Regions from separate parts of the Methylobacterium sp. Leaf85 genome, predicted to be linked through region 1. Evidence: predicted binding sites of a transcription regulator. Region 1 holds the regulator's gene; the other holds the start of a gene.
The links. The regulator LexA, encoded in region 1, represses DNA repair genes until DNA is damaged. The targets are predictions, from matches to a motif close to TGTTCNNNNTGTGTTCNG.
Positions count from the first base shown of each region.

Region 2: ssb (single-stranded DNA-binding protein) is a predicted target of LexA. The motif match lies at 2,108-2,125, and genes of this name have one in related genera.

Region 1 is NZ_LMME01000032.1:226,402-230,494, forward strand. Features, by position in the region: gene ASF08_RS18930 (ComEC/Rec2 family competence protein) at 1-2,088, shown strand, start outside; gene lexA (transcriptional repressor LexA) at 2,082-2,819, opposite strand; gene ASF08_RS18940 (GntR family transcriptional regulator) at 3,236-3,928, opposite strand.
Region 2 is NZ_LMME01000012.1:382,432-386,524, reverse strand. Features, by position in the region: gene ASF08_RS10565 (YciI family protein) at 1-353, opposite strand, end outside; gene ASF08_RS10560 (HAD family hydrolase) at 480-1,172, shown strand; gene ssb (single-stranded DNA-binding protein) at 1,417-1,974, opposite strand; gene ASF08_RS10550 (NADP-dependent oxidoreductase) at 2,156-3,172, opposite strand; gene ASF08_RS10545 (DUF4174 domain-containing protein) at 3,347-3,751, shown strand; gene ASF08_RS10540 (hypothetical protein) at 3,825-4,093, opposite strand, start outside.

The sequences.
Region 1 (4,093 bases):
CTCGTCTGTTTCACCGCCACCAACGGCGAGCCATCGCTGGCGGCACCGCTCCTCGTGGCGCTCGCCCTCTCGGCCGCCGTACCGTTCCTCGGTTCAAGGCCCGTCGCCCTCGCTCTGGTTCTCGGACTCGCCGCGTCCTTCCTCGGCTTCTCGGCCGCTGTGTTGCGCCTGCGGATCGTGGCGGCGCCCGTCCTGGCCCGGACGACCATCGCGCCGCTCACAGGCCTTGTGGAAGCCCTCGACGAGCGGGAGGTCGGTGCGCGGCTCATCGTCCTCGTGGAGAGTTTCGGCACCCTGACGCCGGATCGCCGGCCGACGCGGGTTCGCGTGTCCTACAAAAAGGCGCTCACCCTGAAGCCCGGCGATTACATCTCGGCGACGGCGCGGCTCCTGCCCCCGCCCGAGGCGGCCCGGCCCGGCGGATACGATTTCGCGCGCGATGCCTACTTTCGCGGGATCGGCGCCGTCGGCTCTCTCGTGGGCAAGATCGAGGTGAAGCCTCCGCCGAGACCCTTGCCCTGGCAGGTCTCGCTCGCCGCTGCCGTGGACGATGCGCGCAACGCGCTGACCCGGCGGATCACCGATGCCAATGGCGGGCAGGCCGGCGCGGTGGCCGCGGCCCTGGTGACGGGCAAGCGCGGCCTCATCAATGCCGAGACCAACGATGTCCTGCGCGCGGCGGGGATCTACCACGTGGTCTCGATTTCCGGGCTCCACATGGTACTCGCCGCCGGAGTGGTGTTCTGGCTCGTTCGCGCGCTCCTCGCCCTCGTCCCGGGCCTCGCCCTCATCTGGCCGATCAAGAAGATCGCCGCCGGTTTCGCCATGGTCGGCGTCACCGCCTATTGCGTCTTCTCGGGCTGGGACATCGCCGCCGAGCGATCGCTCATCATGACCCTCGTGATGCTGGGCGCGATCCTCGTAGATCGTCCCGCGCTCAGCATGCGCAACCTCGCCCTGGCCGCGCTGATCGCCCTCGCGCGCGAGCCCGACGGGCTACTCGGCCCGAGCTTCCAAATGTCCTTCGGCGCGGTGGCCGGCCTCATCGCCTGCGCGGGCACGCTCAATCGTTGGATGCCGCCACGCGAAGGCGCCAGTCTCTTGGCCCGCGCATGGCGGTTCCTCACCGTCGCGGTCCTCGGCACCTTGGCGACGACCATGGTCGCCCAGATCGCGACGGCGCCGTTCGCGACCTATCATTTCCAGACCGTCCAGCCGTTCGGCATCGTCGGCAACGCGCTGACCTTGCCCCTCGTATCTCTGGCGGTGATGCCGGCGGCGGTGCTCGGAATCCTCGCCTATCCCTTTGCCCTCGATCAGCCGGTCTGGTGGGCGATGGGGCTCGCGGTACGGGGGATGCTCACGATCTCCGGGTGGATCAGCGGGTTTGGCCACGCCACCCTCGTCGTGCCGGCCTATGGCAGCACGGCCCTCTGCCTGCTGGCCCTCGCCCTGCTCCTGCTGACGCTCCCCGTGTCGGGGCTGCGCTGGATCGGCCTCGCTCCGGCCGCCCTCGGCATCGCGCTCGCCGCCACGCCACCTCGCTACGACCTCTATATCGACCGGGAGGGTGGGGGCGCGGCCCTGCGCGACCCAGACGGCCGGCTCGCAATCCTCGGAAACCCGCCCGCCTTCGTCCTCGAACAATGGCTCAAGGCGGACGGCGATTCTCGGAAGGCCGGTGCCGTATCCGTCTCCACGAAAGGCCGTTGCGATGCGGTCGGCTGCACCGCAGGGACGGAGACACGGCGCATCGTGGCGCTCGTCAAGGACAAGCGAGCCTTTACCGAGGATTGTGAGAGGGCAAGCATCATCATAGCCCGCCGCGACGCTCCCAAAGGATGCCGCGTCGGCCTCATCGTCGATCGGGCGTTCCTGGCGGAGCGGGGGGCGACAGCAGTTCGCTTCGGGCCGGACGGTCCTGTCGCGACATCGGCACGCTCGCCGAACGTCCGGCCTCCGTGGCGGCGGGTCATGGCCGAGGCCTCGCCTGTGCACTCGACACCGGCCGAGACCGCGAAACTACAGGATCCCGAGATCGACGAAGGCGATCCATTGCCGGACACACCCTCGGACCGGCCTCAGTAGCGGCGGACGAGGCTGACCAGGCGACCCTGGATCTGTACACGGTCGGGACCCAGCACCCTCGTCTCATAGGCGGGGTTGGCGGCCTCCAGGGCGATGGAGGAACCGCGACGACGCAGGCGTTTCAGGGTGGCTTCCTCATCGTCGATGAGGGCCACGATGATGTCCCCCGTATTCGCGGTGTCCTGCTTCTTGATCACCACCAGATCGCCATCGAGAATACCCGCTTCGATCATCGAATCGCCGCGCACCTCGAGGGCATAATGCTCGCCCCCCGACAGGAAGTCGGGAGACAACGTGACCGAGTGACTTTGGTTCTGGATCGCCGAGATCGGCGTACCGGCCGCGATCCGACCCATGACCGGGATGGTGATGGCCCGTCCGCTCTCGTCCTGAGCCTGGGTCGTCGGCGGGCGCATGGATGGCGTCGCCTTGGACCGTCCGCCTTCGACGACGCTGGGCGTAAAGCGGCGGACTTCGCCGGCGGGAGCCGGCTTCGGCGCGGGGGCGCCGGTCAGGCTTTCGGGCATCCGGATCACCTCGATCGCCCTGGCCCTATTCGGCAGGCGCCGCAGGAACCCGCGCTCTTCAAGGGCCGTGATCAGCCGGTGGATGCCCGATTTCGACTTGAGATCGAGCGCGTCCTTCATCTCGTCGAACGAGGGCGGGACACCACTCCCCTGCATCCGTTGCTGAATGAATTGGAGAAGATCCAGCTGCTTACGCGTCAACATACAGATCACTCTTCCACTGAAGCCAATGGCCGCGACTAACGCCGCTGAAACAAAACACGAACACGGTAGACGTTCTGGAAGTGTTCTGCAAGGGTTCCGTTAACGCGGTGGTAGAGTTTGTTCCTGGGCGGACATTCGCCGGCATCCCGGCGCCGGAGCCCGGCTGGCGGTTCGCGCCTCGCAAGTCGGCTCCATCCCGACGACATCCCACCCCGAGGGCCGATCGCCTCGGCGTGGTCGTTCAATAGCGACGGTGCTACCGGTCGCTGGCTTCGCCGCAGAATCGGGGATTCGTTTCGATCACTGTGACGGATCGGCGAGCCGATACAGACGCTTCGATCCGACCGAAGCCGGCTGTCTCGTCTCGTTCGCCGACATTGGCGGTCGCAGCGACCGGAAACCGGCGACGATGCCGTTCAGTCGAGATAGTCGCCGTACTTCTCGACATGGTTGGCCAGGCCGAGGCCGTGCTCGCGCACCAGGCGTTCGGCAAGTTCCGCGTCGCGCGCCTCCAGCGCCTTGATGATCGCCACGTGTTCCTTGATCGAGTTGGCGGCACGGTCGCCCTGGCGCATGGCCGTGTTGCGGATGCCGCGAACGTGCATGAGCAGATTGCTGGTGATATCCTTGATGACGTCGCACTGGCCCAGCGAAATGATCTTCTGGTGGAAGCGGATATTGGCTTCCGAATACTCGTCGAGATGATCCGACGGACGACCCTCGTAAAATTCCGGGAAATGCTCGCGCAGGCAGTGTAACTGCTCGTCTGTGGCTCGCTCGCAGGCGAGGCGAGCGGCCATGCTCTCCAGGGCCGACCAGGCCTGGATCATGCTGACGATCTCCTTCTTCGACTTCTTGATCACGAAGACGCCGCGCCGGGCCTCGAACCGTACGAAACCTTCCTGCTCGAGTACCGTCAGCGCTTCGCGCACCGGGGTGCGGCTCACTCCCAGGTTGAGAGACAGCTTCCTCTCGTCGAGCCTCACCTCCTCGCGCTGATTATAGATGTTCATATTCGTGATTGCTTCCTTGAGCGCGTCGTAGGCCAATGCACGCAAGCTCGAAGTCGCAACGATGGGCTTTACTTGAAACGTATCCGTCTTAACCATTTTCGACACCTAGAATGATTTCAACTCGCACACAGGGTCGAGCACACTTGGTGTGAAGCATGCCAAACCCGCGTTCAAAATACAAGGAACGCTTCGGGGCAAAGAAATCCTTCAACACAAGAATAGTGGCATCTCTTGTCCTAGCAATCCGGAGGACATGCATTC
Region 2 (4,093 bases), on a different contig from region 1:
AAATCGGACATCTCGTAGAGCGGCCGGATCTCGATCTCGCTCGGGCCGGGCATCGGGTTGGGACAGCGCTTCACCCAGTCGAGCGCTTCCGCCATGTCCTTCACCTGCCAGAGCCAGAAGCCGGCGACCAGCTCCCCGGTCGAGGCGAAGGGACCGTCACTGACGGTGCGGGAGGCGCCGTCGAAGGCGACCCGCTTGCCCCTGGCGGACGGGTGCAGGCCCTCGCCGGCGAGGAGGATGCCCGCCTTGGCGAGTTCCATGTTGAACTCGCCCATGGCGGTGAGGAGATCGAGGGAGGGCATGATCCCCGCCTCGCTGTCCGTGGTCGCCTTGACCAGAACCATGACGCGCATCGATTCGCCCCCCTGCTCGATCGAGCCCATGGAAGCACGAAGGCACGGTTCGTGTGAACTCACAGACCGCTGGGCCGGTTACCCGACGCCATCGATCCCGCCGCATCCATCGACAGGGGCAAAGTCATGCTCACTCGCCCGAAGGCCGTGGCCTTCGACATCATCGGCACCGTGTTCAGCATGGAGCCCATGCGGCCCGCCCTGGTGGCGATGGGCTTGCCGCCCCTCGCCCTGGATTTCCTCTATACCGCCGGCCTGCGGGACATGTTCGCCCTTGCGGCCACCGACACCTTCGCGCCGTTCCAGTCCGTCCTGTCGGGGTGCCTAAACGAGGTGCTCGCCAAGCACGGCCTCTCCGCCTCGCTGGAGGACAGGAATGCGGTGCTCGGCATGATGAAGGCCCTTCCGCCGCACGATGACGCCAAGGCGGCGTTCCAGCTTCTCGCCGATTCCGGCGTCAGGGTCTTCGCCCTGAGCAACGGCGCGGCCGCGACCACGAAGGGACTGCTCAGCGCGGCAGGCATGGAAGATCTCGTGGAGCGGGTTCTGTCCGTGGAGGAGGTGAAGCTGTCGAAGCCGCGCGCCGAGGTCTACCACCACGCCGCGCGGGCCGCCGTCCTCGCTCCGGGCGACATGGCGATGATCGCAACCCACCCCTGGGACCTCCACGGCGCCAGGATGGCCGGCCTCATGACCGGCTACGTCGCTCGGGGTGTGCCGTACTCACCAGCACTTGAGCCGCCGGACCTGACCGGGGAGACCCTGCTGGAGGTCGCATCGGCGATGGCGCGGCTCGCGCCGTCGCAACCCGACGCCTGATGCTTGTTGTCTATCGGGGAGCCCGTCCGTCCGCTCCGTGAGCGGCTGCTGGAGTCACCCATCTGCTCGACCCCCTGTTTATGAGGAGACGATGTGAGGCGCGACGGCACCCCCTCTCCTTCCAGGAGAGGGGCCCCGCGCTGTCCGCGAGATATGTGACTATCGTAGCCGTGAGCGGACTTGGTGGACGCCGATACACAATGCGTCCCATCTGTCGGATGCCGACGACGGGAACGGCAGATCCCTAGAACGGGATATCGTCGTCGAGGTCGTAATTGGGCTTCGACGAAGCCGCCGCGGGCCGACGCTCGCCGCCCGAGGAACGGCCGCCGCCGTATTCGCCGCCGCGATCGCCGCCCCGGTCTCCGCCACGGCCGCCGCCGTAATCGCCGCCGCGGCTGATCTGGCCGCCGCCCTCGTCGTCGGCGCCCATCTCTCCGCCGCCGCCGCTGCGACCGTCGAGGAGCGTGAGTTCACCGCGGAAGCGCTGAAGAACCACCTCGGTGGTGTATTTCTCCACGCCGGACTGGTCCGCCCATTTCCGGGTCTGGAGCTGGCCCTCGATATAGACCTTCGAGCCCTTGCGCAGGTACTGCTCGGCCACGCGGGCGAGGTTCTCGTTGTAGATCACCACCGCATGCCACTCGGTCTTTTCCTTGCGCTCGCCCGACGCCTTATCCTTCCAGGATTCGGACGTGGCGATGCGCAGGTTGACCACGGGATCGCCGGAGGCGAGGCGCCGGGTCTCGGGGTCGCGCCCGAGATTGCCCACCAAAATCACCTTGTTGACGCTGCCGGCCATGCCGCTCTCCTCTCGATCGATCTCACTGACGGAAAGGGCCTCACACGCCGTCCGTCCCGTTCGCCCTTCATGAACTTCGGACAGGCGGCCCGCAATCGGGAGGGCGAATTTGTCCCCACCGATCACAGGTCGATGTTCTATCTTTGTTCGTTTTGGCGCGCAAGGATCGCGCGCCTGGCCGTCACGCGATCCGCACCAGCATCTTGCCGAAATTCCGCCCCTTCAGCAGCCCGATGAAGGCCTCCGGCGCCGCCTCCAACCCGTCGACGATGTCTTCCCGATGCTTGATCCGCCCGTCCCGCAGCCATGTTCCGACCTCGCTCAGGAACTCCTCTTCCTGGTCGGCGAAATCCCACACGATGAAGCCGCGCAGGGTCAGGCGCTTGGTCAGGATGGCGCGCATGACGACGGGGCTGCGGTCCGGTCCCGGCGGCAATTCGGTGAGATTGTAGCCCGAGACGAGGCCGCAAACGGGGATGCGGGCGAAGTCGTTGAGGAGCGGCAGCACGGCGTCGAACACCGCACCGCCGACATTCTCGAAATACACGTCGATCCCGCCGGGACAGGCGGCAGCGAGCGCGCCGGGGAGGTCGTCGGTGCGGTGATCGACGGCCGCGTCGAAGCCGAGTACGTCGGTGAGGTAGGCGCATTTCTCAGGGCCGCCCGCGATGCCGACGGCGCGCGCGCCCTTCAGCTTGGCGATCTGGCCGACGAGGGAGCCCACCGGCCCGGCGGCGGCGGCGACCACCACGGTCTCCCCCGCCTTCGGCTGGCCGATGGTGAGGAGGCCGGTATAGGCGGTCATGCCCGGCATTCCGAGGACGCCAAGCGCCGTGCTCACCGGCGCGGCCTCGGGATCGAGCTTGCGCAGGCCACGGCCATTTGAGATGGCAAAGTCCTGCCAGCCCCCGAAGCCGGTGACCACGTCGCCCTCATGGAAATCCGGATGCCGCGAGGCCGCGACCTCCGACACGGTGGCCCCGACCATGGGCGCGCCGATGGCGACGGGCTCGGCATAGGATTTCGCCGCGCTCATCCGCCCGCGCATGTAGGGATCGAGGGAGAGGATGCGGTTGCGCAGCAGCACTTCCCCCTCCCCCGGCGTCGGGGTGCGGTTCTCCTCGAGCCGGAAATGCGCGGCCGTCGGCTCTCCGTGCGGGCGGGAGGCGAGGACGATGCTGCGGTTCATAGCGACCATGATCTGACGCTCCGGTTGGGGTGAAGGATCTTCTGGACGGGCGTTCCAGTCTCAGGGGACTTCTCGACAAGGCCGATCGGGCGCCGGTGTTCCAGCAATGAGGCCGAGGCACCGCCTGCGCCGAGCGGCGTTGATGCGCAAGTATTCCTGCTCCGTCCCGATAGGACCGTCTCGATGACCCGCATGCTCCCCCTCGCCGCCATCGCCGCGATGTCCGGCTTCGCAGCGCCGGCTTCGGCCGACGACCCCCTCGCCGCCCATCGCTGGAAGTCACGGGTGCTCGTCATCGTGGCCCCGGAAGGCGGAGATCCGCGCATCGAGGCGCAAAGGCGCGAGGCGCGGGCGAGACGGGCGGATTACGCCGAGCGCGACCTCGTTCTTGTGGAAGCGATCGGGACCGGTGCCGAGGCGGACCGCATCCGTCATCGGTTCGGAATCGGCGCGGGGGATTTCCGCGTCGTGCTGGTGGGCAAGGACGGCGAGGCGAAGCTCACCGAAGCCGCACCAATTCCGGCGGCCCGCCTGTTCTCGACGATCGATGCCATGCCGATGCGCAGGGATGAGAAGGTCCGGCGATGAACGCGGCGACCGTAACGAAAAAGGGGCCGCCGAAGCGACCCCTTCCCAGATAAATCCTCCCGAGCGGAACCGCTCAGTAGCAGCGCTCGATCAGGACGCGGCGGGGTCCGTAGGGGGTCCAGCGGGTGCGCGGGACGGTGTAGCAACCGCCACCGTAGCCGCCATAGGCCGCAGGAGCGTAGCCGTAGCCATAGGCCGGGTATCCGCCATAGCCGCCGTAGCCGCCATAGAGCCCACCGGCGGCGAGGCCGAGGCCGACACCGAGGCCGAGACCGCCGAGGCCGTAACCGTAGCCACGACCGTAACCGCCGCGCCAGCCGTAGCCGCGATGTCCACCCCAGC